3 regions of the Clostridium sp. 7_2_43FAA genome follow, and region 1 is predicted to be linked to each of the others. Evidence: riboswitches for the same ligand, from Rfam matches in the RefSeq annotation. Region 1 holds a riboswitch; each other region holds the start of a gene.
What was found. Region 1 has a riboswitch for lysine ahead of CSBG_RS17100 (Na+/H+ antiporter NhaC family protein). Riboswitches for the same ligand answer to the same signal wherever they lie in the genome.
Positions count from the first base shown of each region.

Region 2: another riboswitch for lysine. It lies ahead of CSBG_RS01040 (transporter substrate-binding domain-containing protein); the one in region 1 lies ahead of CSBG_RS17100 (Na+/H+ antiporter NhaC family protein).
Region 3: another riboswitch for lysine. It lies ahead of lysA (diaminopimelate decarboxylase); the one in region 1 lies ahead of CSBG_RS17100 (Na+/H+ antiporter NhaC family protein).

Region 1 is NZ_JH815223.1:164,103-174,774, forward strand. Features, by position in the region: gene ileS (isoleucine--tRNA ligase) at 1-1,864, shown strand, start outside; gene CSBG_RS17065 (LacI family DNA-binding transcriptional regulator) at 2,234-3,232, shown strand; gene CSBG_RS17070 (hypothetical protein) at 3,490-3,675, opposite strand; gene CSBG_RS17075 (nucleoside recognition domain-containing protein) at 3,791-4,366, shown strand; gene CSBG_RS17080 (nucleoside recognition domain-containing protein) at 4,383-4,907, shown strand; gene CSBG_RS17085 (hypothetical protein) at 5,030-5,242, shown strand; gene CSBG_RS17090 (ACT domain-containing protein) at 5,351-5,791, shown strand; gene CSBG_RS17095 (aminopeptidase P family protein) at 5,810-7,042, shown strand; lysine riboswitch at 7,129-7,304, shown strand; gene CSBG_RS17100 (Na+/H+ antiporter NhaC family protein) at 7,425-9,152, shown strand; gene CSBG_RS17105 (DUF5680 domain-containing protein) at 9,290-9,745, opposite strand; gene CSBG_RS17110 (aminopeptidase P family protein) at 9,934-10,672, shown strand, end outside.
Region 2 is NZ_JH815221.1:59,009-69,680, forward strand. Features, by position in the region: gene pyk (pyruvate kinase) at 1-612, shown strand, start outside; gene rlmD (23S rRNA (uracil(1939)-C(5))-methyltransferase RlmD) at 1,085-2,449, shown strand; gene CSBG_RS01015 (sigma-70 family RNA polymerase sigma factor) at 3,215-3,772, shown strand; gene CSBG_RS01020 (DUF4367 domain-containing protein) at 3,774-4,472, shown strand; gene CSBG_RS01025 (hypothetical protein) at 4,494-5,060, shown strand; gene CSBG_RS01030 (cold shock domain-containing protein) at 5,161-5,370, opposite strand; gene CSBG_RS01035 (D-aminoacylase) at 5,625-7,226, shown strand; lysine riboswitch at 7,399-7,582, shown strand; gene CSBG_RS01040 (transporter substrate-binding domain-containing protein) at 7,731-8,555, shown strand; gene CSBG_RS01045 (amino acid ABC transporter permease) at 8,631-9,407, shown strand; gene CSBG_RS01050 (amino acid ABC transporter ATP-binding protein) at 9,421-10,161, shown strand; gene CSBG_RS01055 (methyl-accepting chemotaxis protein) at 10,349-10,672, shown strand, end outside.
Region 3 is NZ_JH815221.1:96,324-106,995, forward strand. Features, by position in the region: gene CSBG_RS01170 (methyl-accepting chemotaxis protein) at 1-1,081, shown strand, start outside; gene CSBG_RS01175 (hypothetical protein) at 1,191-1,631, shown strand; gene CSBG_RS01180 (DUF3892 domain-containing protein) at 1,704-2,003, shown strand; gene CSBG_RS01185 (hypothetical protein) at 2,213-2,392, shown strand; gene sfsA (DNA/RNA nuclease SfsA) at 3,184-3,879, shown strand; gene CSBG_RS01195 (NUDIX domain-containing protein) at 4,001-4,504, shown strand; gene CSBG_RS01200 (peptidoglycan recognition family protein) at 4,622-5,176, shown strand; gene CSBG_RS01205 (hypothetical protein) at 5,144-5,488, opposite strand; gene CSBG_RS01210 (DUF1576 domain-containing protein) at 5,492-6,688, opposite strand; gene CSBG_RS01215 (hydrolase) at 6,915-7,592, shown strand; lysine riboswitch at 7,663-7,831, shown strand; gene lysA (diaminopimelate decarboxylase) at 7,965-9,257, shown strand; gene CSBG_RS01225 (DUF3006 domain-containing protein) at 9,394-9,618, shown strand; gene lepB (signal peptidase I) at 9,615-10,184, shown strand; gene ftsH (ATP-dependent zinc metalloprotease FtsH) at 10,207-10,672, shown strand, end outside.

The DNA.
Region 1 (10,672 bases):
AGAAAATAATAATAAAATTAACTGGTATCCAGATAACATTAGAACAGGTAGATTTGGTAAGTTCTTAGAAAATGTTATTGATTGGGGTATATCAAGAGATAGATATTGGGGTACTCCACTTCCTATTTGGGAATGTGAATGTGGCCATAGAGAATGTATAGGAAGTATCGCAGAATTAAAGGAAAAAGGAATTAATGTTCCTGATGATATAGAGCTTCATAAGCCATATATAGATAACATTCACTTAAATTGTCCTAAGTGTAACAAAGAAATGACAAGAACTGCTGAAGTTATAGATTGTTGGTTTGATTCAGGATCAATGCCTTTTGCACAGTTACACTATCCATTTGAAAATAAAGAGCTATTTGAAAAGAATTTCCCAGCTCAATTTATTTCAGAAGCCGTTGATCAAACAAGAGGTTGGTTCTATACATTATTAGCTATTTCAACAGCTATATTTGATACTAATCCTTTTGAAAACTGTATAGTTTTAGGACACGTATTAGATAAAAAGGGATTAAAGATGTCAAAGTCAAAGGGAAATGTTGTAGATCCATTTGAAGTTTTAGATGCACAAGGTGCAGATGCAACAAGATGGCACTTCTACACTGCAAGTGCCCCATGGCTTCCAACAAGGTTCTCTATTGATGATGTAGCAGAAGCTCAAAGAAAGTTTTTAAGCACTTTCTGGAATGTATATTCATTCTATGTTTTATATGCAGAATTAGATAAATTTAATCCATTAGATTATAAAGATTTCAAATCAGAAAATGTAATGGATAAATGGATAATGTCAAAGCTTAATACATTAATTAAGGATGTAGATAGCAATTTAAATTCATATCAAATAACTCAAGCTGCATTAATTATAGAAGAATTTACAGATGAGTTATCAAACTGGTATGTAAGAAGAAATAGAGCTAGATATTGGTCAGAAGATTTAACAGAAGATAAGATTGGCGCTTATGTTACTTTATATAGAGTTTTAACTACTTTAGTTAAAGTTGCAGCTCCATTTGTACCGTTTATAACTGAGGAAATTTATCAAAACCTAGTTATTGGATTAGATAAATCTGCTGTGGAAAGCGTACACTTATGTTCATGGCCAGCTGTAGATGAAAGTGCTATTGATGAAAATCTAGAGAAGGAAATGGATTTAGCTTACACAATTGTTAAACTTGGAAGAAGTGCTAGAAATGGCGCTAATATCAAGAATAGACAGCCGCTTTCAAAGATGCTATTATCAACAGATGCAATACCAGGATACTATGGCGATATTATAAAAGATGAGCTTAATATAAAATTAGTAGAGTTTGGTGCTGACTTATCACAATATGTTAATTTTGAAATTAAACCTAACTTACCTGTATTAGGTAGAGCGTATGGTAAATTAATTCCAGGAATAAGAAAAGAAATAGCTTCAAGAAATCAAATGGAATTAGCACAAAAGCTTCAAAATGGTGGTACTGAAACTATAGTAGTAGATGGAACAGAAATAGTTTTAAATAGTGAAAGTGTTTTAGTAACAATGCAAGGATTAGAAGGATATGCTTTTGCTGGTGAGGGTCAAATAGGTGTTGTTTTAGATACAACTATCACAGAAGAATTAAGAGAAGAAGGACACCTAAGAGAAATAATATCAAAGATACAGAACATGAGAAAAGAAAAAGGTTTTGAAGTAGCAGATAAGATTAGATTATTCGTTGCGGATAATGATATGCTAATAGGTGTTATTAACAAGTATTCTGATGTAATAAAGAGAGAAACACTAACTCAAGAAATTGTTATTAATGAAAAAGTAGATTATACTGAAACTGTTATAAATGGTGAAAAGTTAAATATGACAGTTGAAGTAATGAATTAAATTTAAAAAATAAGTTAATAAAGTTAGAGGTTTTTCATTAAGCTTCTAACTTTTTAACTCTAATTTATATTTTCAATTACTATATAATTAAGTATAGTATTTGATTAAATAGTTAAAAGAATTATTTAAGTAAAGGAAATCTTGATGTAATATATATTATTTGGTATTCATACAAGTTAAAAGATTCTAATTTTATTTAAATGCTATTATTTGACAGTATGTTTTAGGCGAATATGACATCTTTATTGCAAATATATAGTAAATTATTATAAAGAGAAACCTTGAATATTGTATTAATTATTTGCAAATAGTATAATATATAGTTAGAATAGGATAAAAGATTATAAAGAAAAATGGAGTGATGTTGGTATGGCTACTTCTATAAAAGATGTTGCTAGAGAAGCGGGCGTTTCAATTGCTACTGTTTCCAGAGTTTTAAATGATATAGATGTTGTAAATGAAGATACAAAGAAGAAGGTTTTAGACGCTATAAAAAAACTTGGATATAGACCTAATATAGTAGCAAGAAGCTTAAAGACGCAAAAGACAAAAACAGTCGGTATTTTAGTTCCGGATATTTCAAGTGGTTTTTATCCTGAAATAGTTAGAGGAGCAGAGGATGTTGCTAATATATATGATTATAACGTTATATTATGTAACTCTGATTTCGATGATGAAAAGGAAAAGGAATATTTAAGAGTACTTAAAGAGAAAATGGTTGATGGAGTTATATATATGAGTTCATCATTACAAGAAGAAACTTTAAATATCATAAATGAATTAGATTTGACTACAGTATTGGTTGAATCTAAAGATAAAGAGGAAAGTTTACCAAGTGTAATAATAGATAATGTAAAGGCTTTAGAGGAAGCTACAAATTATTTATTAAACAAAGGATTAAATAACATAGCATATGTAGGTGCCAAGAAAGAGAGTATGAATGCTTGGGGAGATAGATACATAGGATATGAAAAGGCTCTAAATGAAAAAGGTCTTAATGTAGATGAGGATTTAGTTTATACTAAAGGATTAAAAGTTAAGACTGGATATGAAGCAATTGAGTATTTCGAAAACAGCAAGAAGAATTATGAAGCAGTAGTTTGTGCTTCGGATGAAATTGCTATGGGAGTAATAAATGCATTGAGAGAGCGTGGTAAAAGAGTTCCAGAAGATGTAAGCGTTATAGGATTTAATGATAATGCAGTTTCTTCAGTTTTCTATCCTAAGATAACAACAATAAAGCAACCAAGTTATGATATGGGATCAGTAGCAATGAGAATGCTTATAAAGATGTTAAATAAAAAGGAATTAGAAGAATCACAATATGTTCTCGACTATCAACTTATAGAAAGAGAAAGTTGTAAGTAAAGTTTTAATTAGGAATATTGAATATGTTTCAATATTCCTACTTTTTTATACCTTTATATATTGCCACAAAATAGAAATCGTGATATAATTATGTTAATATATTATTAAACGTTTTCAATTTCGACTATGTGTATGAGAAAGCATGATAGTGTATGGTCTGATTAGAAGTGGGTTATCTAATCAATAAGAGAATGTGAGTTATGGGTTACAAAAAAACAACTTCAGAAATGAAGTTGTTTTTTTGTTTTATTATAAATTTAAAGAATTCCTTCAGTTTTTAATATATTTTCTAATTCCTGAACTTTTTCTGTTAATGTAACAAATTTTTCTTTTAATACATTTTTAGGAAGATCAGTGTTATCTAGCACACTTACTATATCTTCTACTGTTTTTAAGGCGTCATCAATGTCTTTTTGAGCTATTTTTAAGTTAGATTCCTTCATAATTCGTCTCCTTTATGTATATAAACATAATTAATATTACATATATTTATCCTATCACTAATAAATATTAGATGCAAGGCATATATTGTATAAGTAATTCATAAGAGGTGAGATTTTGATAAATTATATTTGGTTCGGAATGATATTTTTAGGAGTGCTAATTGGGTTACTCACAGGAAATGGAGAGGTGATATCTAAGGCTATAATATCTTCAGCTGACTCAACAGTTTCTCTTATTATAGGATTAGTTGGCCTTATGTGTTTTTGGTGTGGGGTAATGAAAGTGGCTGAAAAAAGTGGGTTTACTAACAAATTGGCAAAAATTTTAAGACCTATTTTAAAGTTAATATTTAAAGAAGCAGCAAAAGATGAAAAGGCTTTAGGAGCAATAGTAATGAATATAACTGCTAATATGATGGGACTTGGAAATGCAGCAACTCCATTTGGAATTAAAGCTATGCAAGAAATGGATAGGTTAAATAAAGAAAAAGGAACTGCTTCAAATGATATGTCTCTTTTTTTAGTTTTGAATGCAGCTTGCATACAGCTAGTTCCATCTACTGTAATTTCAATAAGAGCAGCTTGTGGATCAAGTAATCCAGGAGCAATAATAATGCCAGCTGTGTTAGCAAGCACTATTGCTGCAGTAATGGGAGTTATTTGTTGCAAAATACTACAGCGGTATTTTTAAAAGGGGGAGTCTTCAGATGTTTCAATATTTAACGAAAAGCATAATTCCTATAATAGTTATAATAATTATTACTTATGGAATGTTTAAGGGACGAAAGGTTTATGAATGGTTTATAGAAGGTGCAAAGGATGGACTAAAAGTTTGTTTAAACATATTTCCATACTTATTAGCTATGATTATAGCTGTAAACATATTTAGAGAGGCAAAGTTATTAGATATATTAAATAATATGATAGCTCCAATAGGTGGATTAATTGGTCTACCAAAAGAAGTTATTCCATTAGTATTAGTTAAACCATTATCGGGTAGTGGTGCTGTTGGGATTTTAACAGATATCTTAAAGACATATGGACCAGACACTACTATAGGATTAATATCTTCAGTAATTATGGGAACAACAGAAACTATATTTTATACAATAACAGTTTATTTTGGAGCTGTACAAATTAAGAAAATTAGGCACACATTATGGGCAGCAATACTAGCTGATATAACTGCAATAATAGCTGCAATTTTTTTAGTAAGTAGGCTTTTATTATAATTTGGGAAAATATACAGAATAATTAATAATTTTTAAACAATACGTAATAATTTTGTAACTAGTTAATGTAAAAAATATTCTATAATAAATTTATAGAAATAAAGGAGGGAAGTGGATAAGAGATGGAGTGGAATGACGGATTATTTTTGTCAGATGAAGAAATAAAAGTCTTAGCTATATTTTTAGCATATGGAGTAGGAATTGGAGTATTAGTTGGTTTATTTGTTGGAAACATACAGCTTTGCTTTGCATTAGGAGGAGTTATATCTATTTTGGTTTCGCTAATAAAAACTTTTATAGAAAGAGTTAAGAAGTCAAATAAGATTCATATATAAATATAATAAAAAATAAACATTACGAATAATATGTATTTTCTTTTAAATAAGCTATATAATTATTAATTATATAGCTTATTTAATTTTCATATAGGGGCAGGTGATGTTATGGCTTCAGAAAAGTTTTATATTATTAGTAGTAAAGTTCTACCGGAAGTTTTTAAAAAGGTTTTAGAAGTTAAAGAAAGTCTTTTTACGGGAAGAGCAAAAGACATAAGTGAAGCTGTAAAGCAAACAGGAATAAGTAGAAGTACATTTTATAAATATAAGGATTATGTTTTTCCTATGTCAGAGGGGATAAATAGTAAAAAGATAACCTTAGTTGTACTATTATCTCATGAAACTGGAACTTTATCTAAAGTTTTAGATTGTATTGCTTTTAATAAGGGAAATATATTAACAATAAATCAAGATATACCTATAAATATGGCTGCAAATGTAACCATAACGTTGGATATATCTAATATGAAAAAGGATTTAAAACACTTAGTTAATACTTTAAGGGCATTACCTAATGTTGTTAGTGTTAAAGTGTTAGCTATGGAATAAAAAAGAGGAAGTGAATTTATGAATAAGGAATTCTATAAGAATAATAGAAGTAAGGTATTAGAGAGTATTGATGATAATTCTTTACTGATTTTATTTGCAGGAAAGGCTCCAAAGAAAACTGCAGATGAAAAATATCCTTTTACACCAAATAGAAACTTTTATTATTTAACTGGTATTGATGAAGAAAATCATATTTTAGTCTTATCTAAGATTAATGGTAAAACAAATGAATATTTGTTTATAAAAGAAGTTGATCCTATTGCAGAAAAATGGGAGGGTAAGACTATTAGAAAAGAAGAAGTCTCTCAAATTTGTATGATTGAAGATGTTAAATACCTTGGAGAATTTAATAATTTTATAGAAAAAGTAGTTCTTAACAAAGAAGAGATAAATATATATCTTGACCTAGAGGCTGGAAATACATCATATAAGTATGTAAATGAAATTAAACATAAATATTATAATATAAATATTAAAAATGCTTTTAAGCTTATAGGAAATCTAAGGCTTATTAAAACTGATGAAGAAGTCAGTAGAATAAGAAAAGCAATAGATATCACAATAGAAGGCGTAAAAGAATTAATGAGAAATTCTAAGTCTGAGATTAAGGAATATGAACTAGAAGCATATTTTGATTTCATCTGCAAGAAAAATGGAGTAAAGGATTTTGCTTTTAAAACTATTGCAGCAGCTGGAAAAAATGCTACAGTGCTACATTATGTAACTAATGACTCAGAATTAAAGGATGGAGATTTAATATTATTTGATTTGGGTGCTCAATATAAATATTATAATGGAGATATATCAAGAACATTTCCTATCAACGGTAAGTTTACTGAAAGGCAAAAAGAAGTGTATAATGCTGTTCTTAGAGTAAATGAAAAAGTTATTAAAGAAATGAAGCCAGGAGTTAAGTTTGTTGATTTAAATAAAAAGGCAAAGGATTGGATTTCAGAAGAATGTATTTCACTTGGATTAATGACAGAAAAAGATGATGTATCAAAATTCTATTATCATAGTATAGGTCATAGTTTAGGAATGGATACCCATGACATAGAGTTAGAAAATAGAGATGTTACATTTGAGCCTGGAATGATATATACTGTTGAACCAGGAATATACATCGAAAATGAAGGTATTGGTATAAGAATAGAAGATGATGTTTTAATTACTGAAGATGGAAATGAAGTGTTAACAAAAGAAATGATTAAAACAGTAGAGGAAATAGAAGCTTTTATGGCAGATAAATAGGATTATTAAAAATTAGGACTAATAATTATGGTTGATTTATTAAGTTGATAATTATATAATATTAGTATAAATTAAATGTGAATAACGACAAGGGTAGAGGCGCGATACTTAAGAGTACTATTAATGAGGTAAGCACAGTGATTTAATAGGAAAGGAAATATCGCCGAAGCGTATGATTGATGCTTTAAAATCATATGGCTGGGGTTGCATAAAATATATGTAACACTGTCACAAACTTATTTTGTGGTGAGCTATCGCTTGAGGAATGTTACTTTTTTCTATTATAGTTTAGAGTATATTTATAGCCTTGAGTGAAAACTCAAGGCTCTTTTTAATTTCTGCCCTTTAATTATTTACAACACTATATTAAGGGGGAGTAAATATGAATAATAAAAAAAGTATTAAAGTATTATTAATGACTATTATGATGACTTTACTATCAACATCAATAGTTTTTGCTGCAGAGGTAGATACAGCTACATCTAATGCAAACCATTATGGGTTACTAACTTTAATACCACCTGTTGTAGCAATAGTATTAGCTTTTTTAACAAAGAACGTAATTATATCTTTATTTATTGGAACATTATCAGGAACTTTCTTAGTACAGCTAGTAGATAATTCATTTTTAAGTGCTATCGTACAGTCATTTTTAGATTTTGTATCCAGGATCTTAAACTCATTAGCTGATCCGTGGAATGCTGGTATAATTCTTCAAGTATTAGTTATAGGTGGAGTTATACATTTAGTTGCTAAAATGGGAGGAGCTAAGGCAGTTGCGGAAGCCCTAGCAAGAAAGGCTAAGACTGCAAAAAGTACTCAAGTTGTTACTCTTTTATTAGGATTAGCTGTGTTTTTTGATGATTATGCTAATTCATTAATAGTAGGTCCTATTATGAAGCCTGTAGCAGATAAAATGAAGATATCAAGAGAAAGATTAGCATTTATTATAGATGCAACAGCAGCTCCGATTGCTGGATTAGCTATTGTATCTACATGGATAGGATTAGAAGTTGGCTTAATAAATGATGCTTTTATTAATGGAATAGGTCAAGAGGTTGATGCTTTTGGAGTATTTTTACAAACAATACCTTATAGATTCTATAATATACTAATATTAGTTTTTGTATTTATTACTTCAATATTATTAAAGGAATTTGGTCCTATGTATAGGGCAGAAGTAGAAGCAAGAAGAAGAGGCTTAAGTTTTGAAGAAGAGGAAGTTGCATCAGATTCTAATATGGATCATGATGAGCTTGAACCAAAGGAAGGGATAAAGCTAAGTATATGGAATGCGATAATTCCAATAGGTGTGCTAGTTATAACTGCATTACTTTGTTTCTATTTTAGTGGTTATTCCGCAATAATGGGGGGAGAGGACGTTGCCCTTCAAGGAATAATGACTAATTCACCATTATCATTTAAAGCAATACAAGAAGCTTTTAGTGCATCAGATGCATCAGTTGCTTTGTTCCAATCAGCATTAGTAGCAAGTATAGTGTCAATAATAATGGGAGTAGCTAAAAAAATATTTACAGTTTCAGAAGCAATAGATACATGGATAGATGGTATGAAACCTTTATTAATAACAGGTGTAATATTATTACTAGCTTGGTCACTAAGTTCTGTAATAAAAGATCTAGGAACAGCAAAATATTTAGTTTCATTACTTTCAGGATCATTACCTAACTTCTTACTTCCAAGCCTTATATTTATACTAGGTGCTATTATTTCATTTGCAACAGGAACTGCATATGGAACTATGGGAATATTGATGCCGCTTGCAATACCATTAGCATATTCGATGAACCCAGACATGAGTTATGTAATTGTTAGTACAAGTGCAGTATTAACTGGAGCTATCTTTGGTGATCATTGCTCACCGATATCAGACACTACAATTCTTTCATCAATGGGGGCAGGATGTAATCATATAGCTCACGTAAATACTCAAATGTGGTATGCTTTATTTATAGCAGCTATAACAATTTTATTTGGATATATACCAGCAGGTTTTGGATTGCAATGGTATATAGTGCTTCCAATATCTATAATAGCAGTGTTCTTAGGAGTACAAATACTAGGTAAAAAGGTTGAAGAAGCAAAATAGAAAATTATAAATTGATTTAGAAGATTAATGAACTAGGACGTAGTTAAGATATAGGCAAAGTGGATATTATTAAATATATAATAAATGAAGCTCTACAAGATATCTGCTTGTAGAGCTTCATTTTAATTTAAAAATATTTATTTAAGACTTCCACCATGAAAATAAAGCTTAAATATTTCATTTCCATTATAAGATATTGATTCAACTCCATTAAATGAAGATAAATCTCCATCCCAAGTACATTCATAAATAAAGTCTTCATTTTTAAAATATTTTGGACCTCTGAATGGAGAATCTTCTGATACGTTTTTTAAAGCGCTTCTTAAAAACTTATTAAACCCAGAAGGTGTTTCATTAACAAGAACTTGTCCCTTGTAATTCATACCCCAGCAGACCTTTTCGTTGTGCCAAACTAATTCCTCGCCTATGAACTCCTTATCTCCAACATGACTATCAAGGTAATAATAATTATATTTTTTATAAGCGTAGTCTTTTGAGTTTGGTCTAGAAGATTCTTCTTTCTTAGCTTTTGAAGCATAAGTATTTCTCTTAGCTTCTACTAAAAAGTCTTTAAATTTAGATACATTTCCCATATAAGTCTCCCCCTTTTTATGCAATACATAGATTATATAAAAAAAATTTAATTAAATCAATAAGTTTTCAGAAAATACAATATATTTAGAATTAAATGAATATATAGATTATCATGAAATATATGGCTATAATATTATTTATAAAAATATATAACTTAACAGATCTTAAGTTTATTAAGGGGGCAAATATGAATAATTTAGAAAAATTCAGAGAAGCTATGGAAAAAGAGAACATAGATTATTATATCATTCCAAGTAGCGATTCACATCAAAGTGAATATGTTGCGGAGCATTTTAAGGGAAGAGAATTTATATCAGGTTTTACAGGATCAGCAGGAGTACTTTTGGTTGGTTTAAAAGAGGCATTTTTATGGACTGATGGTAGATATTTTATTCAGGCTGAAAGAGAGCTTAATGGAAGTGGAATTTCACTTATGAAAATGAGAACGCCAGGATATCCAACTATTGAAGAGTGGATAAAGAAAAATATTAAATCTAAAAAAACTTTAGGATTTGATGGAAGATTATTTTCAGTTAATCAATACAAGGGATTTTTAGATATATCTAAAGAAAATAATTTTAGCATTAATATGGATAATGATTTATTAAAGAATATTTGGGAAGCAAGGCCTGAATTACCTAAAAGTAAAATCTTTTTACATGGGGAAGTTTATTCTGGCAAATATGCTTCTGAGAAATTACAAGAAGTTAGAAAACATATGAAAGAAAAAGATGCTAAAAATTATATAATATCTTCTTTAGATGATATAGCATGGCTTTGTAATATAAGAGGAAATGATGTTAAATTTAATCCAGTTGCACTTTCTTATGTTCTTATCAATGAAAATTATGCAAATTTATATATAAATAATGCTAAGATAGATGATAATACAAAAGAAAAGTTAAAAAATGAAGGCTTTGAAATAT
Region 2 (10,672 bases), on a different contig from region 1:
GGTAAACCAGTTATAACTGCTACACAAATGCTAGATTCTATGATAAGAAATCCAAGACCAACAAGAGCAGAAGTATCTGATGTTGCTAATGCTATATATGATGGAACAGATGCTATAATGTTATCAGGAGAATCAGCAAATGGAGATTGGCCAGTAGAAGCTGTTCAAACTATGGCTAAGATAGCAATAGAAGCAGAAAAACAATTAGATTATGAAATAGCTACTTCAAGAGCTAAGAAACATATACCTGCTATAGCAGGAGTTATTTCAAGAGCTGCTGCAAATGCTGCTTATGAATTAAAGGCCTCAGCTATAATAACATCTACTCAAAGTGGAGCAACTGCAGGAAGATTATCTCAATGCAGACCAGATTGCCCAATAGTTGCTGTAACTCCAGATGAAAAAGTGGCTAAGAAATTAGCGTTATGCTTTGGCGTTTATCCAGTTGTTTCAGGACAAATGCAATCAACTGATCATATGATGGAAGAATCAGTTAAAGTTGCGGAAGCTAATGGATTTGTTAAAACAGGTGATACAGTTGTAATCGCTGCTGGAGTCCCTGTAGATAAGATAGGAGCTACTAACTTATTAAAGATAAGCGTAGTAGAATAATAAAAAAAGAAGCCTCTTGGCTTCTTTTTTAGTTTTTAAACAAAAATTAAATTAAACGATAATCAATATCAATTATTTTAACTAAAGTTATATATTGGTTAATATTTAGTATTAAAATGGTATAAATATAGTTAAAAAATAGATAATTAACAAAATGTTAATAATTATATTGATAATATTTAAGTTATAATGTATATTATTATATAAATATTGTAATAATATTAAATGGAATTAAATGGCAACTAATTCTGACTTAGGCATCTTGTGATGCCATTTTTTTTTGCCATAAAATAAATATATGATTTATCAAATATTATGCATATAATTTATTTAAAAGTCTAGGTGTATATTAGCTTAAAGAATATATTAGAAATATGCACCTTTTGTATTTTACATATTTTTATGCTATTATAAGGTGAAACTTTAGAGAATAGTTAAAATTTTATATATAAGATTTTAAGAGGTGATTATTTTGATTGAAAAAAATAATGAATATATATTAGATATAATAGGTGTAGGATATGAAGGAGAAGGAATAGCTAAAATAGATGGATATCCTATATTTATAGAAGGAGCTATACTTGGAGAAAAGGTAAGAGTTCTAATAGTTAAAGCAAAAAAAAGTTTTGCATATGGTAAACTTTTAGAAGTTATAGAACCTTCTAAAGAGAGAGTAGAGCCAAAATGTAAAAATTATAAAAGATGTGGCGGATGTTCTATTCAGCATATGAATTATAAAAAGCAATTAGATTATAAATATGAAAGAGTTAAAGATTGCATATATAAAATAGGTGGATTATCACAAGATATTGTTAATTACCCTATAGGTATGGATACACCAGAAAGATATAGAAATAAAGTTCAATTACCTGTCGGAATGGTTAAGGGAAAGCTTTCAATTGGTTTTTATGCACCAAGAAGTCATGATATAATAGATTTAGATACATGCTTAATTCAAGATAATATAGCTGATGAAGTGACTAGAATAGCTAGAGAATGGATGGAAAAGTATAATATATCTCCTGCGAGTATAGATGGAAAATTTAATCCTCAAGGATTAGTAAGACATATAATGATACGTAGGGGGTTTAAAACAAATGAAGTTATGGTTGTATTAGTAACAACGAAAAATAATGTAAGACACATAAATGATTTTGTAGAACTTATAAAAGAAAATGTTAATGGTATAAAAAGCATTATACAAAATGTTAATGAAGCAGATACAAATGTAATTTTGGGAGAAAAGTGCATAACCTTATGGGGAGAAGATACAATAACAGATTATATAGATGAATTTAAATTTAATATATCACCTCTTTCATTTTTTCAAGTTAATCCAAAGCAAACAGAAGTATTATACTCAAAAGCATTAGAGTATGCAGGCTTAACAGGAGAGGAAGTTGTTTTTGATGCATATTGTGGTACAGGAACAATAACGTTATTTCTTTCTCAAAAAGCAAAAAAAGTTTATGGAGTAGAAATAATAAAAGCAGCTATAGATAATGCTAATGAAAATGCAAAGATTAATAATGTTAAAAATGCAGAATTTTTTGTGGGAAAATCAGAAGAGATAATCCCAGATTTAATTGATAAAGGAATTATACCAGAAGTTATAGTTGTTGACCCACCACGAAAAGGATGCGATATAAAATTATTAGAAGCGATAGGTGATGCTAAACCTAATAGAGTTGTCTATGTTTCCTGTGATCCTAGTACCTTGGCTAGGGATTTGAAAATATTAGAGGAAAAAGGATATAAAACAGCAAAAGTGCAGCCTGTTGATATGTTTCCACATACGTCACATGTTGAATGTGTAGCTTTGTTGAAAAATAAATAATTAATTTTTAATAAATAAGGTCGTCAATTTATAAGATATATTCTTAAATTGATGACCTTTTAAAATTTATATAATAGGTATTAAGGATATACTTAAAGTTATATTTAGTTAATATGAGGGGAAAACTTAGTACGTTGTTTAAAAGTGGGGATTTTTAGGAAAATCTGATTATTATTGAAAGTATGGTAGTTATGGAATATAGTAATGATAAGATTAAAAGTAGAATTTGACATATATTTATTAACCAAGATTTTATCATTGCTATTGTTCAGGAAAGGAATAGAAAAGGAAAAAAGCAGAAAAAAATAGAGGGGCAGGCAAAGACTTTATATTGAAGGTAATATTTATAAGATAGGCTCAATAGTTTGTTTTATTGCTACACCAGAATATAGAGGGAAAGGGATAGCCACAAAATGCTATAAATGATTTTAAAGAAAATTATTATAATATAATTAAGGCTTATCCTAAGTCAATAGGTAAAGCTAACGCTGAAAATAATCATGATCCATTAAAAATGTATTTAGATAATGATTTTGTATAAGTCGGTGGTAATGGAATTTTTGCTATTGTAAAAGAGGAAATATAGTAAAAGGACTTGCTTAGACTTTTGTATTGTGAAGAATATTAGAGAATTAGTTATAGCCATCAATTTAGGGGACTACTCCTAGACTGGTGGCTTTATAAATATTAACTAAAAACAGGGAGCGAAAAAACAATTTGCTACGTCTAATAGGTGTAAGTGCGCCATAAGAGAGGAGGTAACTTATGGATTTCCTTTTGGTACAAGATGAGAAGAAATCGGTTAAAGAACAGAATATAGAAAAAGAAATGAAAAGATTAATGGATACTTATGGCAATGATGTGCTAAGGACGTCATATATGTATCTGAGAAATCTACAGAATGCTGAGGACGCTTTCCAAGAAGTGTTTATTAAGGTTTTTAATAAGCTTGAAAGTTTTAAAGGGGAAAGCAGTGAAAAAACATGGATTATTAGAATAACAATTAATGTATGTAAAGATATGCTGCGCGGTTCATGGTTTAAGAGAGTGTTGCTTACGGATAAGTTAAAAGATAAAAAAATAATTATAGGAATTGAAAATAGAATTATTAAAATAGAAGAGAATAAAATTTTATTTGAAGAGGTAATATCCTTATCACAGCGGTTTAAAGAGGTTATTATACTTTATTACTATCAGGATTGTAATACAACAGAAATAAGTAAAATTTTGAATGTTGCTGAAGGAACTGTAAGAAGTAGACTACACAGAGCGAGAGAGATACTTAAAACCAGGTTAGGAGGGAGGATTGACTTAAGTGAATAAGATGAAAGACTTTAAAAATATAGCAGATGATATTATGAGAGATATAAAAGTTAATGAAGAACTTAAGCAAAAGACTTTGATAAAATATGCAAATAAAAAGAATATTTCAATCAGTAAATTACTAATACCAGCTGCGTGCTTTATCTTAATTCTTGGAATCATAGATATATATCATATTCTAAAGTTAGAAAATAAAGAAAATCAAGATGAAGGTTTAACGAATAATATTATGATGAACGGTGAGCATAGTGAGTCAATTCCGGAGAGTTTTGGTAATAATATACTAAGTACTAAGGAGGAGAAAAAGTGGGCTATAGGTACACTTGATGATGCAAAAATAGATTTTGGAAGCTCTTTTATTATACCCACTTATATTCCACAAGACTATAAGCTTGAACAAATTAACGCTTCAGGTTTTGAGGAAGAAAAGGCATCTAAAATTGTTATTAGTTATTTTTCTGGGGATCAGTCATTTATTATTATTCAAGAAAAGGCTCAAATAGAAAGTGAATTTGATAATTATGAGAAAGTTGATATTAATGGAACTATAGGATTGTTAAAGTCAAATGCATCAATAGATATGGAAAATGAGGATAGCATTAATACTGAGTTACATTGGTCTAAAAATGAAATCCAATATTCAATTATAGGATTAATAACACAAGAAGAAGCAATTAAGATTGCAATATCTATGAAATAATAAATTGGAGGCGGGATTTTTATGAAAAAGTTTAAAAGTATAAGGGCTATTATTTTGGGAATAGTTATAACAGTATTATCATCAAATGTGGCTTTCGCTGAAACAGCTGAAGATAATAAATCTGGAAATCAAATTATGCAAATCACTGTTGTAGATGAAAACTTAGTTAAAAAGCAAGAAGAAATTGATGAGATTATTTTTAATAACAATAGTAAGGAAATTATTGATAAAGGCTTTAATGTCATAAGTACTAGCATAGTTGGTAGCTTTGTTGAGGTTAGAATAGAGCCTTACAATGAAGAAAATGCTGAGCATCTCTATAATATTCTTGGTAGAGATATGATTAATGTTGTTGAAGGGGAACAAGCAATACCAATAGCAAATGAAGATAGTAATACTGATGCTGAGTTTAAAATAACAAGTAGCGAAGATAGTGCTCAAGATGCCGAACTTTATACCTCAAATGATATTAAGGTAAACGATGATAAATATAATGGATTTATTATGCTAGGGTTAGTATTGGCGGTTAGTGCACTTGGTGGAGTTGCTATTTTATCTAGAAAGAGAAAAGTTAGCTTTAGAAGATGATTTTAAAGGGATGGCGGTAGTAATTTTTTATTGTCAATATTTATAATGATCAAAAAGATTTAAAGATAAAAAGCATCTCATAAGAGGTGCTTTTTATAAATTATAATTTTTGTACATTTACGGCCATAGGGCCTTTTTCATTTTCTTGTATATCAAAAGTTATGTTCTCTCCCTCGTGAAGATCTTTTTCAGGGCCTTTCTCTTTAATTTGAGAATGATGAACGAAAACATCATTTCCTTCATTACATGAAATGAAACCATATCCTTTTTCCATGCTATACCACTTTACTGTTCCAGTATATTTAGACATAAAAAACCTCCATTAATTTAATTATCATTACATAGTATCTATAAAAAAATATATTTTAAACTTTAAAATGAAATATTTTTTGTAAATTTGCAAAAACATCTAATATTTCATGCCTATATCAATAATAAGGGGAAGTTAGCCAATTTATGGGTAAATATAGATAATCAATAAAATGAAGAATTAAAAATAAAGGACTATAATATAAGGAGATTTATAAAAAAGATATTGAGAATTTATTAGGGGAGATGTTAAAAGTGTTAGATATCTTAATAAAAAATGGATTAATAGTAGATGGAACAGGAAATCCCGCTTATATTATGGACTTAGGAATTAGAGACGGAAAAATAGTTAAAATTCAAAGCAATATAAATGATGATTCCAAGAAGATTATAGATGCAGATGGACTTGTAGTTTCACCAGGATTTATAGATGTTCATAGTCATAATGATTTAATTCCTTTTATGGATAAAGATATGCAAAGTCTTAAAATAAGACAAGGTGTTACTACGGAATTAGTAGGACAATGTGGATTAGGTGTTATACCTTGTATAGAAGATGAAAGTAAGCTTTGGAAAAATTATATAAAAGGAGTTGTAGGATATCCTAATATAAAATTTGATTTTAGGGATGTTAATGATTATTTTAAAAAGATAAGTGGAAAAGGGATAAAAAATAATTATGCAGTACTTATCTCGCATGGAGCAATTAGGGCTAAAGTAAAAGGATTTAATCCTTCAGAAGCTTCAAATTATGAAATTAAAGAAATGTGTGTCTTAATTGAAGATGCAATGAAGCAAGGGGTTATAGGCATGTCTTTGGGCCTTCAATATATGCCTGGAATTTATAGTGGGAAAGAGGAATTAATAGAGTTATGTAAGGTTATTGAAAAATATAATGGTATAGTTATGGTTCATGTAAGAAATCATGATAGAAACATAATAAAAGCTATAAATGAAGTAATTGATGTATCTAGGGTTTCAGGGGTAAAGATTCATATATCTCATATGAGGTCTTATGATTCAAAGGAGCTTGGATGTATTGCAGATAAATTAATTAATTTAGTTGATAATGCCATAAAAGATGGAATTAATATTACTTTTGATGAGCATCTTTATACTTCAGGAAGTACCTTAATGACTCAGCTTCTACCACCATGGATAACTGAAAAAGGAAATGAAGCCATGTTAGATATGCTTAAGGACAATGAAGTTATAGAAAATATAAAGAAGGAACTTGAAGATTTAGATACTAATTATGAGGGATGGGATAATTATAGTGCTATTGCTACTTGGGATGGAATACTAATAACATCATTAAATAAAGAAGAAAACTTGAAGTATATGGGTAGAACAGTTGAAGAGTTAGCAAGAGAACAAAATATTCATCCAGTTAATTTTATTGCTAAGTTACTTATATCTGAAGAAGGTGGAGTTGGAATAGTAACATTAAATATTTTTTCAGAAGAGGATACCATAAAGCTTATAAAACATCCTCTTGGAATGATTGGTTCAGATAGTATTCCTGCTGGAGACCCACATCCTAGATTATATGGAAACTATCCATTATTTATAAGTAAATATGTTAGAGGTAAAAAAGCGTTAACTTTAGAAGAAGGAATTTATAAGTGCAGCTTATTACCAGCAAAAACCTTAGGATTAAAACAGATAGGAGTGTTAAGAGAAGGGAAAAATGCAGATATAACTATATTTGATTTTAATAATATAGTTGGGTATGAAGACTATATTATTAAATCTAAGAGTCCTAAAGGAATAAAATATGTGATAATTAATGGAAAGTTATCTATGGATAATGAGTTAATACTAGACAATAAAAATGGGAATATAATCAAAAAATAAAACTATTTTATAGTAGATGATTATATATATTCAAATACTATAGAGCATTTTGTATCCTGTTTATTTGTATTAGTTTTTATAATATTTTGAAATGTAATTTAATATATGTATTGACAGATATATGAAAAGGGTATAAACTATATTTAAAATTTAATAAATGCCTCACTTTTATATGTGGGGTAGAGGCGCAAAATTTAACAGTCTTTAGTGGAGCTTGAGAAGGTGATGAAACTATGGAGAAGGAAATTTTGCCGAAGCTTGTAATATTTCTCAGTGTTACTTGCTGGGTCTGCAATTAAGAGTTGCAGGACTGTCTTAATAAACTTCCCGGTTTATTAAGTTGTGCTATCTCAAATGGGAAAGATGAGGATTAGGTTATCTGTAAGATTGGACCTGAGCTTTGCTCAGGTATTTTTTTATAGAATCTTATCTGAATATTTAAGATAGCACCAACCCAAGAATTAAGGGTTGGTTTTTTTATTATAAAAAAGGAGAGGATTCAATATGAAGAAAAAATTATCACTATTAATTTCACTATCATTAGTAGCAATACTAATACTAACAGGTTGTGGCTCAGGAAAGTCAGCAAAAAATGAAAATGTATTTAGGGTAGGAATGGAAGCTGGGTATCCGCCATTTAATTGGACACAAATGGATGATTCAAATGGAGCAGTAAAAATAGAAGGAAGTTCAGAGTACGCAGGTGGATATGATGTTGAAATTGCAAAGAAAATAGCAGAAGGGCTAGGCAAAGAATTAGTAATTGTTAAAACTGAGTGGGACGGACTGGTGCCTGCATTAACTTCAGGAAAAATAGATGCAATTATTGCAGGGATGTCTCCTACAGAAGATCGTAAGGAAACAATTGATTTTTCAAATAACTATTATCAATCACAATTAGTTATGGTAGTTAAAAACAATGGGAAATATACAAATGCTAAAAGTCTAGCAGATTTTAATGGAGCGAAAGTTACTGCTCAATTAAATACATTCCATTATTCAGTAATAGATCAAATTGAAGGCGTAAAGAAACAAGAAGCTATGGATAACTTCCCAGCAATGAGAGTTGCACTTGAATCAGGAGTAATTGATGCATATGTATCAGAAAAGCCAGATGCTACAAGTGCTCAAGCTGCAAATTCAAACTTCAAAATGATTGAACTTGAAAATGGATTTGTTACAAATCCAGAGGAAACGCAAACAGCAGTGGGGATTAATAAAAACAGTGATTTAACTGAAAAAATAAATGAAATTTTATCAGGAATATCAGAAGAAGAGCAAGTGAATATAATGGCAGAAGCTGTTAAGAATCAACCAGCAGCTCAATAAATTTTATAGAATGGGTTATAAAATATAATAACCCATTCTAAACTTACAACTTGCTTTTATTTTAGGAGGATTGAAATGAGTATTGAATGGATAATAAAAATACTTCAAGATAATTTACCTATGTTCTTACGAGGAGCAGGTATGACACTTTTAATTTCCATAATAGGAACCTTGATAGGAACTTTAATAGGTTTATTAGTTGGTGTTATAAGAACAATTCCTGTTCCAGAGAGAGGTATAAAGAAAGTATTTCTTAAAATAATAAATATAATTCTTTCTATTTATATAGAATTCTTTAGAGGAACGCCTATGATTGTACAAGCTATGGTGATTTATTATGGGTCTGCACAATTTTTAGGAATAGATATAAATAAAATAGTAGCAGCATTATTTATAGTATCTATTAATACAGGTGCATATATGTCAGAAATAGTAAGAGGTGGTATAGTATCAGTAGATAAGGGACAATTTGAAGCAGCTCAAGCTATTGGAATGACTCATTCTCAAACGATGATTAATGTAGTATTACCACAAGTAATTCGTAACATTTTACCAGCAACAGGCAATGAATTTGTAATTAATATTAAAGATACATCAGTTCTTAACGTAATTTCTGTTTCTGAGTTATTTTTCCAAACTAAATCAATTGCGGGAAATAACTTCAGATATTTTGAATCTTTCTTTGTTGCATGTTTTATTTATTTCATAATGACTTATACAGTAACTAGAATATTAAGAGCAATAGAAAGAAAGCTAGATGGGCCAGATAATTATATTATGGCAGGAAATCAAATGCAAGTAGAAAGACCTGAAGATATGTTACGTAAATCAAAAGACAATGTAGTGGCGTAATGGAGGAAAAGTTATGAAAAAAGTAATTGATATAAAGCATTTAAATAAATCTTTTGGATCTCACGAAGTATTAAAGGATATTAACTTTTCAGTAGATAAAGGAGAAGTTGTTTGTATAATAGGTTCTTCTGGATCAGGAAAATCAACATTATTACGTTGTATTAATATTTTGGAAAAACCAACTGGTGGTGAAATAATATATAATGGAGAAAATATTTTAGATGATAATCACAATATATATAAATATAGAACTAAGCTAGGAATGGTTTTTCAGCAGTTTAATTTATTTAATAATCATAATGTATTAAGTAACTGTGTAGTTGGACAAATGAAAGTCCTAAATAGATCAAAAGAAGAAGCTGAAAAAGTTGCTATGAAATATTTAGAGGTTGTCGGAATGGGAAATTTTATTAATGCTAAACCTAAACAATTATCAGGTGGTCAAAAACAACGTGTTGCTATAGCAAGGGCTTTATCGATGGAACCGGATGTTATTCTTTTTGATGAGCCAACATCAGCTCTTGATCCAGAAATGGTAGGAGAAGTTCTTAAAGTTATGAAAGAGCTTGCTGAAACTGGTCTTACAATGTTAGTTGTAACACATGAGATGGGATTTGCAAAAGAAGTATCTGATCGTGTAGTGTTTATGAATAATGGTATTATTGAAGAAGAAGGAACTCCAGAGCAAATATTTAATAATCCAGTAAAAGAACGTACACGTGAATTCTTAAAACGTACGTTAAATAATATCTAAAGAAAACTACTATCAAAAATTTGATAGTAGTTTTTTTATTTTTAAAATAGATTTAAAAAATGCAAATAAAATACATATATTAAATGATAAAATTTATCATCTTTTATCTAAATTTAGAATAAAAAAATACGATAACTTAATTATATAGAATAAAATAAAGTTTGTGTATAAGGGGGATAAAAGGAATATGAAAAAGACAATAAAAAAGGAAATAATTCAACTTTTAATTTTCACATCAATAATACCAATAATAGTAATTTTTATAGCAAATTTTTATTCACTTAATAAAAATATTAATGAATTTACAGATTCAGCAATTAAAAGTAGTATTAATTTATTAAATGAGGAATTAGTAAATATTCATTTAAATAGTGATAGAGATGTTTATTATTTAGCATTAGATGCTAATGCTAAAGGAATAAAAGAAAATAAAAATAATGAAGCATTATGGTTTGAAAAAACTTTACAAAATTATACTAAAGTAAATGATGATGTTGTTTCAGCATATATT
Region 3 (10,672 bases), on a different contig from region 1:
AAATACTTTAGTTAAGCAATTAAAAAAGATATTATTATTATCTAATGAATTAAGTAAAGGAAATCTTAATTATTCAATAGAGAGTAATAAGAATGATGAAATAGGAACAGCGATAAAATCATTAAACTCTTCAAAAGAAGCAATAAGAGAATTAGTCTATGAAATTAATGAGGAATCAAAAAATATAACTTCTTCAAGCGAAGAGTTATCTACAGTAACTGAAGAAGCTATGGCAAAAATCATGAATATAAATGAAGCTGCAGAACAGATATCACAAGGAATAGAGCAATTAAGTTCAACTACAGAAGAGATAAATGCATCTACTCAAGAAATTACTATAACTGCTGAAGAACTATATAATAAAGCTAAAAAATCAGATATTTCTGTAAAAGAAATAAAAAGTCGTGCAATGCAAGTTAAGGAAAAAGGTTTGAAATCTGTAGATAATGCAAAATCAATTTATAATGATAAATTAAGCAGTATAACAGAGGCTATGAGAGCAGGAGAAGTTGTAAAGGAAATAAAAGTGATGGCAGAAGCAATAGCTAATATAACTGAACAAACTAACTTATTAGCACTTAATGCAAGTATAGAAGCTGCTAGGGCTGGCGAACAGGGAAGAGGATTTGCAGTAGTAGCTGATGAAGTTAGAAAGCTTGCAGAAGAATCAGCTTTAACTGTATCTAAAATACAGTCTATTATTGTACAAGTTCAAAATGCATTTACTAACATTGCCACTAATGCAAATGATATTTTAGATTTTATAGAATATAATGTGTATCCTGATTATGAATTATTAATAGATACAGCTGAAAATTATGAAAAAGATACTTATTTAATAAGTAATATGGCAAGTGATATTGCAGAAGCTACAAAATTTATGTTGGAGAACTTAAATCAGGTAAGTAATGCAATAGAAACAGTATCAGCTACAGCAGAAGAATCATCAGCTACTTCTCAAGAAATAGTTATTAATATAAATGATTCTACATCAGCAATAGATGAAGTAACAAAATTGGCTCAAAATCAATCAGAATTAGCTGAGGTATTAAATGTAATGATACAAAAATTTAAAATATAATAATAGATAATTAGATGTAATATATTTTAAATATATTAAAAGTTATATATAATTTAATAAAGGATAATTTTGTTAAATGGAAAGTGTAATTTAGGGAGGGAACAATAAGATGTTTTTAAAAGAGTTAAATAAAGAAGAGTCTATAGCTTTTATAAATTTAGTTTCTATTTTTGCTGATGTAGACAATAAATTTGCTAAAGAAGAAAAAGTTTTATTAGAAGAGTATAAGGAAGAATTAGAATTAAGTGGTTCAGAAGTACATCATATGAAGTATGGTGAAGTTTTAGACTTAATAAAGAAATCGAATGATAGGGTAAAAGTAATTGTATATTTTGAATTAGTTGGATTAGCGTTGGTTGATGGTGAGTATGAAGATGAAGAGGTGGATTTCTTGGAGAATCTAGCTTCTGAATTAAGTATTCCTAGATCTAAGAGGATTGCAATTGCAAATTATTTTTATAACTTTAAAGATGTATATGATTTTACAACTGTGGATGCAGATAATAATATAGAATTATTAAAGGAACAGGCAGAGAATATTTTAAAATAAAAATGCAAATAGATTTGTATTAAAGAATTTCTAATGGATAAAATAACACTATAACCAATTGGAGGTGTTATTATGAATAAAGAAAATGATGGAATGATTGGAAGATTGCCAATAAATATTAATAAAGAAGTAGCAACACCAAATAGTGATGCAGAATCAATTAAGGCTTTGATTAAGAAATCTGGAGAAGTAGTAGGGTATGAGCTTTCAAATGGTGAACGAGTATCAAAAGAAGAAGGCGTTCAAATGGCTAAAAATGGTCAAATATCTGGGGTAGGGGTTGGAGTTTCCAAAAAAGGTGAAGAATACTTAAGAAGTCTTCCAGATCAAAGTGAAAATAACAATTTAAGTTCATTACCAACAGTAGAGTAATTTAAAGTAAGATATAAGAATTTTATATATTTTTATATCTTACTTTATTTTTATTTAATTAATAAATAAAATGATTAATATTAAAAATGAATATTAAGTTACTTATTCACAAAGAGTTTACCTTTTGCAAATATAGTTTTATTGAAAATAATATATTAATTATGTAGAATTAAATTGAGCAAGGAAAGTAATTAATTATAGGGGAGAAAATGAATAAAATTATGGTTATTTTATTATTAATAGCATCAGTATTTGCATCATATAAACTGGCAGAAGAAAAAGGTCAAAATAAATTAATTTGGGCTGTAATAACAGCATTAGTTGGACCATTTGTATTGGCAATTCAATATTTGGTGTCATATTATAAAAATGGTTATGTTACAAAATAAGTAATTTAAAGTATAAAGATAATAAGTTAGATAAGAATGACAGTAGGGAGAAGTGTCTTATACAAATCTTCCTACTGTCATTTTATTTATATTAATTTCAGTAATAATATTTAATATGATAAGTTTAAATCTTCATTAATAGTCTTTATACTAGCTTTTATTGATCCATTTACAAATGGTAAAGAAATATTTTTTGTTTTAATGTATCTATAAATGTATCTTGAGTACTAATAAGAAACTCTCTAACTAACAATATCAATGATTTAACTAAAAAAAGTTCAATTAATTTTTTATATGTTATTTTATACATTAAGTCTAAGGTATATAAATATACAATACAGTGAGCTAAAAAACTTTAAGAAGAATTTAAGGTGTTGATAAGTACATATTAATAAGTGGAAAAGTGTTAAAACTGTGGAAAGTTATCCACAAAATGTGGACAACTTGGAAAAACTGTTGAAAACTTTTTAAAAAGGTATTGACACAATATATATGTAAAGAATATATGTTTGTAACAATATGATGATTTTTGATGAAGAACACTAATATATGTAGTAGAATGTAATAGGTAATATTTTTAAGATTTGGATAATAAAATATAGTTATGCACAGTTTGTACAAAATGTGGATAAAAACTGTGGATAATGTTAAAATAATACTATAAATATAGGAAAAATAGGTGTTTTTAAAATTTAGCCTGTGGACAACTTATGATTTTATGAGAACTGTGGATAAAATATATGAAAAAAATGTTGAAAAAATTGGTTATAATTTTATTTAAGGAGAAAAATATGAAATACAATAAAAATATATATGAAGCAATATTTAAAAGTAGACCTAATAGATTTAATGCAAATGTTATATTAAATGGAGAAGAGATAGTAGTTCATGTTCCTAATACAGGGAGATGTAGAGAGATATTGAAGGAAGGAACAAAAGTATTTTTAAGAGAAGAATTAAATCCGAGCAGAAAAACAAAATATGATTTAATTGCAGCAATGAAAGATGACATATTAATTAGTATAGATTCCCAAGTACCTAATAAGGTTGTTAATGAAGCTTTAAATAATAAAAAGATTGATACTTTACATAAATATACTAAAATTAATAGAGAGAAAACTTTTGGAAAAAGCAGATTTGATTTTAAGTTGTCCACAGAGGGCGAGAGTGAAGTATATTATTTAGAAGTAAAAGGTGTAACTTTAGAAGATAGTGGACATTGTAGATTTCCAGACGCTCCTACAGAAAGAGGTGCAAGACATATATTAGAGCTTATAGAAGCGAAAAGACAAGGATTTGGTGCTGGTATTTTATTTTTGATTCAATTAGATAATGTTAAGACATTTTCACCTAATGACATAACTGACCCGGAATTTGGAAATGCATTAAGATTAGCAAAAGAAAATAATGTTGATATAATGGCATATAATTGTAAAGTTGAAAAAGATGGAATTGAAATAAATAAAAAAATTGATATAATATTATAATCACTATATAAGAGAGAAGTTAAAAAATTATATATTTAATTCAAATATATAATTAATGAATAATATTTAAAGAAAGTTGTTATTTAGAGAAATAGTTATTTAGTTAATTAAGAGGTGTATTATGAAGTACAAGTTTTGTCCTTTATGTGGTAGAGGATTAGAGGAAAAGTATAGTTGGGATGAAGGCGGGGTACCATATTGTCCCCATGATGATGTGATGTTTTTTGATACTCCAAAGCCATGTATAATGGTAGCAATAATTAAAGACGATGAAATATTATTATTAAAGCAAAGTTATATATATAAAAATTCTAAGGTATTGTTAACTGGATACGTAGATAATAATGAGACAGCAGAAGAAGCAGTTTATAGGGAAGTGAAAGAAGAGGCTGGAATTGATATAAACAATATTACATATGTAGGTTCTGATTATGTTAAAGATAAAGAAATTTTAATGATAACATTCATGGCTGACTTTGTTTCTGGTAAAATTAATAAATCAGATGAAGTAGAAGGCATGGGATGGAGTAAGTTAGCAGATGCATTAGATGAAATGAAAGAAGATATAATTGGAACCAAAGTTGTAAAAAGGGTATTGGAGATAAGGAAATCTAATGGTATATAAATGATTATGGAAATAGTAGATAGATTTATTAAGTTAAAATCTATCTACTATTTGTTTATTAACAAAATAAAAATAGTTAACATACAATTTAAATATAGCAATAAATTAGGAGAAGTAATGAAGTTTAAAGCAAATAAGTTAAAGGGGTTTGAAAATGAAGCTTTGTATAGAGAATTTAAGATCAATGAAGTAGAATACAAATGGGCTTTACCTCTAAACTTTGATTTTAATCCTAGCATAATAGTTTATCATCATACTGCGGATAATAATATGACACCTCAAAAGATAGATGAAATCCATAAAGGAAGAGGGTGGTCTGGAATAGGATATCACTTTTATATAAGAAAAGATGGTATGATATACAGAGGAAGACCAGAAAATTCAGTAGGTGCACATGCGCCAGGCGTAAATAGTAGAGCATTTGGAATAGCTGTGGAAGGTAATTTAAATAGCGAAAATTTAACTCAGAGTCAAATGAGCAGTATCATTGAGTTATCAAAATACCTAATGGAAAAATATAATATTAAAGATTTAAAAAGGCACAAAGATGTAAGAAATACAGAGTGTCCAGGAAAAAACTTTCCTTTTGAGGAAATTAAAACGAATTTAGGTATTTACTGTCTTTTAGTTATAAAATGTTTAATAATCAGCTCTATATATTTTAATAGATAAAATACTATCATTATAACTTATTTCAGCTTTATCTATCATCATTCCAACTAAGGAAAGTTCCCCTTCTAGTTCACATTCGCCACCTAAGTTCCAATAATATTCTTCAACTTCATGTTGACGATTAGTATTTAGTATCTTTTTTAAATTATATAATTCAATATCATCAATTTCTTTAATATGCCCCCAAATAAGGAATGAACTAGAATTATCTTCTGTATGAAATGTTACATTAATATCATTAGCTCCTAATTTGTGAAGATAAGTCATTATTTCATTAATTATTCTCAGGTTTTTCTCAAATTTAAACTTCATGTTTTAAATATTCTCCTTTTTAAAGGTAGTAACAACTGGAATTAAAAGCATTGCAACGAATCCAGCAGCTAAACCATTATTATATAAATTAAGACCACCATGAAGGTATCCTATATTAGTAACCATATTTACATGTAAGAATCCAGCTAATATACCTATATTAAAACCAAATTTCCCTGCTATAGGTGCAAGTGCTGTTGAAAATAAAATAGATAATATTAATGACGGGGAATTAATAGGATTAATATTTATTAAGGCTCCTAGTAGAGCACCTAATATAATAGGAATTACATTTCTTATGTGCTTACCAAAGGCTCCGAATCCAATTATAGTGAAAATACCAGAAATGGTTGGTCCGTTTAAATCACCATTTAGAAGTATTACAAGGAAGGTTGATAAAAATCCAAGGATACCCATATTAATATAACAAGTATCTCCAAATAGTAAATAAAAATCGCTAACTAACCTACCTGGTTGTTTAAATAATATACCTAGTTTTTCTTTAGGATCAGGATTGTGAAGTAAGCCAAGTATAATCAAATATAGAGAAATTATAAATAAAAAGATGGATAAAATATAATTTGATTCAGTATTCCAGACCATTCTAGTTTCAAACTCTATTCCTACAGCACGTAATATAGACATTAAGAGTGTAGCAAATAATCCGGCAGCGAAACCTACATTATATAAATTATATCCATTATGAGATTTAATACAGTGAGAAGCTATGGGGGCCAACATAAATCCAGTAAGTATACCTATTCCATGGCCTAGCAATATTCCAGATAAAGTTGAAAAGTTATCTGTAAAACTAAGCTGACTTACAGTTGGAGCTAATGTGGTTGAAAGTAGTGCCACTAAGCTATAATTAAGAAAAGGTTCTTTTTGATATTTTGAATAAAGATAAACACCTATTATTATTGGCCATATATTTAATAAATTTTTGCCGAAGAAGGAAAAACCAGTCATTAGCCATAATGACATGATAGTTGATCCATTAGGCTTTACACCTATAAATATCAAAATTAACATAGATAGAATACTGGTCAAAGCAGAATTAAATAAAGATGCACCAATTCCACCAATTTCAACATAATCAGTTATTAAAATATCTGGACTTAAAATTATTTTTTTTAATCCATGAAATATTTCAATGGGGGAATCTAATATTAGTGCGACAAAGATAAAAAATAAATACATTATTAATAAAACTACATAGGGGGGATAAAATCTCCTCTTTTTTATATAAATCACCTCTCAAAAATTATTATTTATATTATAAATTTAAAAAAAAATATATTGATAAAAATAATTTAATCTAATAAAATTATTTAGTTATGTATATCTTAATATATGTTTAAGGTAGTATAATATAATTATAGCTTAAAAATAATTAGAGTTAAATATAATATAGGAGGAGTTTGGTATGGATGGGAAAAAAATTAAACAGGTACCAGAGATAAAAGGATTATTAAGAAGTCATGTAATAGAAGTTCCTTCTTGCATAAGAGATTGCAGTGGAATAAAAATATTTGGAAAAAGAATAAAATCTTTATTATTTACTACAGATGTTGCCATTATAAGAAATACCAATGCCGATGCTATAATAGCAGTATATCCCTTTACTCCTCAACCACTTATAACACAAGCCTTAGTTATGGCAGCAGATGTACCTGTATTTTGTGGGGTAGGTGGAGGAATAACTCAAGGGAAAAGAGTAGTTAATTTGGCTTTGGATGCAGAATTTAAAGGGGCAATGGGGGTAGTTGTGAATGCTCCTACGGCAAATGATATTATAAGAAAAATACGAGAAACGATAGATATACCGGTAATAGTTACTGTAGTTTCAGAATGTGAAAATGTTGCTGAAAGAATTGAAGCTGGAGCAACAATACTAAATGTTTCTGGAGGTAAAAATACACCAAACATTGTAAGGAAGATAAGAGAGCAATTTCCGGCTTTTCCTATAATAGCTACAGGTGGACCGACAGAGGAAACTATAATGAGAACTATAGAGGCAGGAGCTAATGCAATAACATATACTCCACCACCATCTGGTGATGTGATGGGAAGTCTAATGGACAAATATAGAGATCTAAACTAAGTTAAAATATTTAATCAATAAAAATATAGAATAATAAGAGAAAAGGTGTATAATAATATATAAGACTAATGACCAAGGTAGAGGTGCTGTTATTAATAGTATTTATAATGAGCTTTGCAAAGTGATGAATTATAAAGAAAGGATTAACAGCCGAAGAAATATATCATTGCAATGATTTATTTCTGGGGATACATATAATATATGTATCACTGTCACGTAAGTGGAGGGCTACAAGGCAATAATTATAAATTTTATTATTATATGCTAAATATACCTATAGCCTTTAATTTCACTTAAGAAAATCTACCACTATGGAAAAGCCATAGTGGTTTTGTTTTATAATTCATACAAGTATATTTTGGAGGAGATTATATGATACTTTTTGGGGCAAGTAAAATAGAAGGAAATAATTTAATTATTGGGGGCATAAAGGCAAAGGATTTAGCAAAAGATTATGGGACTCCGTTATATGTAATGGATGAACAGCTTCTAATAGATAATTGTAGAGATTATGTAAAATACTTTAAAGTTAATTCTGAAAATAATAGAGTAGCTTTTGCAGGGAAAGCTTTTTTGACATTAGAAATGTGTAGACTTATAGATCGCGAAGGACTTTATTTAGATGTTGTTTCTGGTGGTGAACTATATACAGCATATAAGGCTAACTTTCCTATGGAGAAAATATATTTTCATGGAAACAATAAAACTTTAGAAGAAATAGAGTTTGGAATTAAACTAGGAGTAGGAAGGTTTATAGTAGATAATCTATGGGAAATGATAAAGATAAATGAGATATCTGAAAAGTATAATAAGGTTCAAAAGGTTTATTTAAGACTTACACCAGGAATAGAAGCTCATACTCATGAGTATATTAAAACTGGTCAGATAGATTCAAAGTTTGGGTTTGCACCAGTAGGTAATATAATCATGGATGCTATAAAAAAAGCTTTAGAATTAGAAAATATAGAATTAGTAGGTCTTCATTGTCATATAGGATCACAAATATTTGAAACAGAGCCATTTGCTGATGCTGCTGAAGTAATGATAAACTTTATAAATAATATAAGACAAGAAACAGGTCATATGATTGAAGAGTTAGATTTAGGTGGAGGCTTTGGTATTTATTATTCAGAAGGAGATAAACCAAAAGAAACAAAAGAATATTGTGATATTATATTAAATAGAGTTAATGAAGTATGTAATAAATTATCACTTAAAAAACCTATCTTAACAATAGAGCCAGGAAGGTCAATTGTAGCTAATGCAGGAACAACATTATATACTATAGGGTCAATAAAGGAGATACCAGGTGTTAGAAAATATTTAGCTATAGATGGTGGAATGACAGATAATATAAGGCCAGCTTTATATGAAGCAAAATATGAGGCCTTAATAGCTAATAAGGCGAGCGGAAATATAGAGAGTAAGGTTACAGTAGCTGGCAAGTGCTGTGAATCAGGAGATATTTTATTACAAGATATAAATCTTCAAGAAGCAGAAAGTGGAGATATACTTGCAGTTCTATCAACTGGAGCTTATGGATTTTCTATGTCTAGTGGATATAATAAAAATTTAAGACCAGCAGTAGTATTTGTAAGGAATGGTGAAGCAAAGGTTGTATGTAAAAGACAAAGTTATGAAGAATTATTAATTAATGAAATATGATTTTAGAATAAAGAATAGGGTAAATGAAATTCATTTGCCCTATTTTTAATAATATATACTCTATTTAAATTTTCAATAAATATGATATACTAGAATATAAGCTAAAAAAAGAGAGGTGAGTAATAACAGTATTATTATGGAGAAAAGAGAATACATAGTAGATAGATTCGAGAGAGATTATGCTATATTGGAAATTGAATCCAATGAATTAATTAGTGTTAAAAGAAGTGATATAATAGGGAATGCAAAAGAAGGAGATATTTTATTTAAGAAAGATGACTTTTATTTTATAGATGAAGAAGCTACCAAATTAAGACGTGAAAACATTAATACTATTATGAAAGGATTATGGGAAGAATGAGTGAGAGTAATAATGTAAATGAAGGAATTGATATAGAAGAAGGTAAGAAAGATAGTAATTCTAAGAAAAGTTTTATTACTGAATGGGGAATTCCAATAATTTCAGCGATAATATTAGCTTTCCTTATAAATAAGTTCTTATTATTCAAAGTTTTAATTCCATCAGAATCAATGGTACCTACATTAAATGTTGGAGATAGACTTTTTGTTACAAGAGTATATAATTTAGAAAAGCTTAAACGAGGGGATATTATAGTATTCCACTCAGAAGAACTTCAAGATTCATTAATTAAAAGATTAATAGGATTACCAGGAGATAAAATAAAGATAGAAAATGGTAAAGTATTTGTAAATGGAGAAGAATTACAAGAAAATTATATAGGTGCTGAAGACAATTTTAATGGAGAGTATGAAGTACCAGAAGGAAAGTACTTCTTTTTAGGAGATAATAGACTTTGGTCAAAGGACTCAAGATATTGGATTAATCCATATATTGATGGTGAAGACATAAGTGGTAAGGCTCAAATAAAAGTGTATCCCTTTGATCAAATTGGTAAAATAAAATAAAGATACAAAGAAAGGAAGAGCTATGGGAAATAAAAATACAGAAGAAAATAATAATAATAGAAAGCAGCATACTTTATTCTATGCAGTAATGGCATTTCTATTTTTATACGCTTTTACTTCAACTAAAAATTTTATGACTACCCAAGAAATAAGTTATAATGAATTTTTAAATATGGTAGAAGATAAGCAAGTAGAAAGTGTTATAATTTCATCTACAGAGATAAAAATATTACCTAAAATCGATGAGAATAATAAGAGTACAGGAAAGGTATTGTTTACTGGTAATGTTGATGATCCTAATTTAATAAATATTTTAAATGAATCAGGAGTAGAGTTTAAAGGAGAACCAGTACAAAATAATTTTATAGCAGAATTTATTTTTAGCTGGATAATAATGCCGCTAATACTTTTCTCTATATTTAGATTTTTAGCCGGAAGAATTGGTAAGAAAATGGGTTCATCTCCTATGATGGGGATGGGAATGGGAA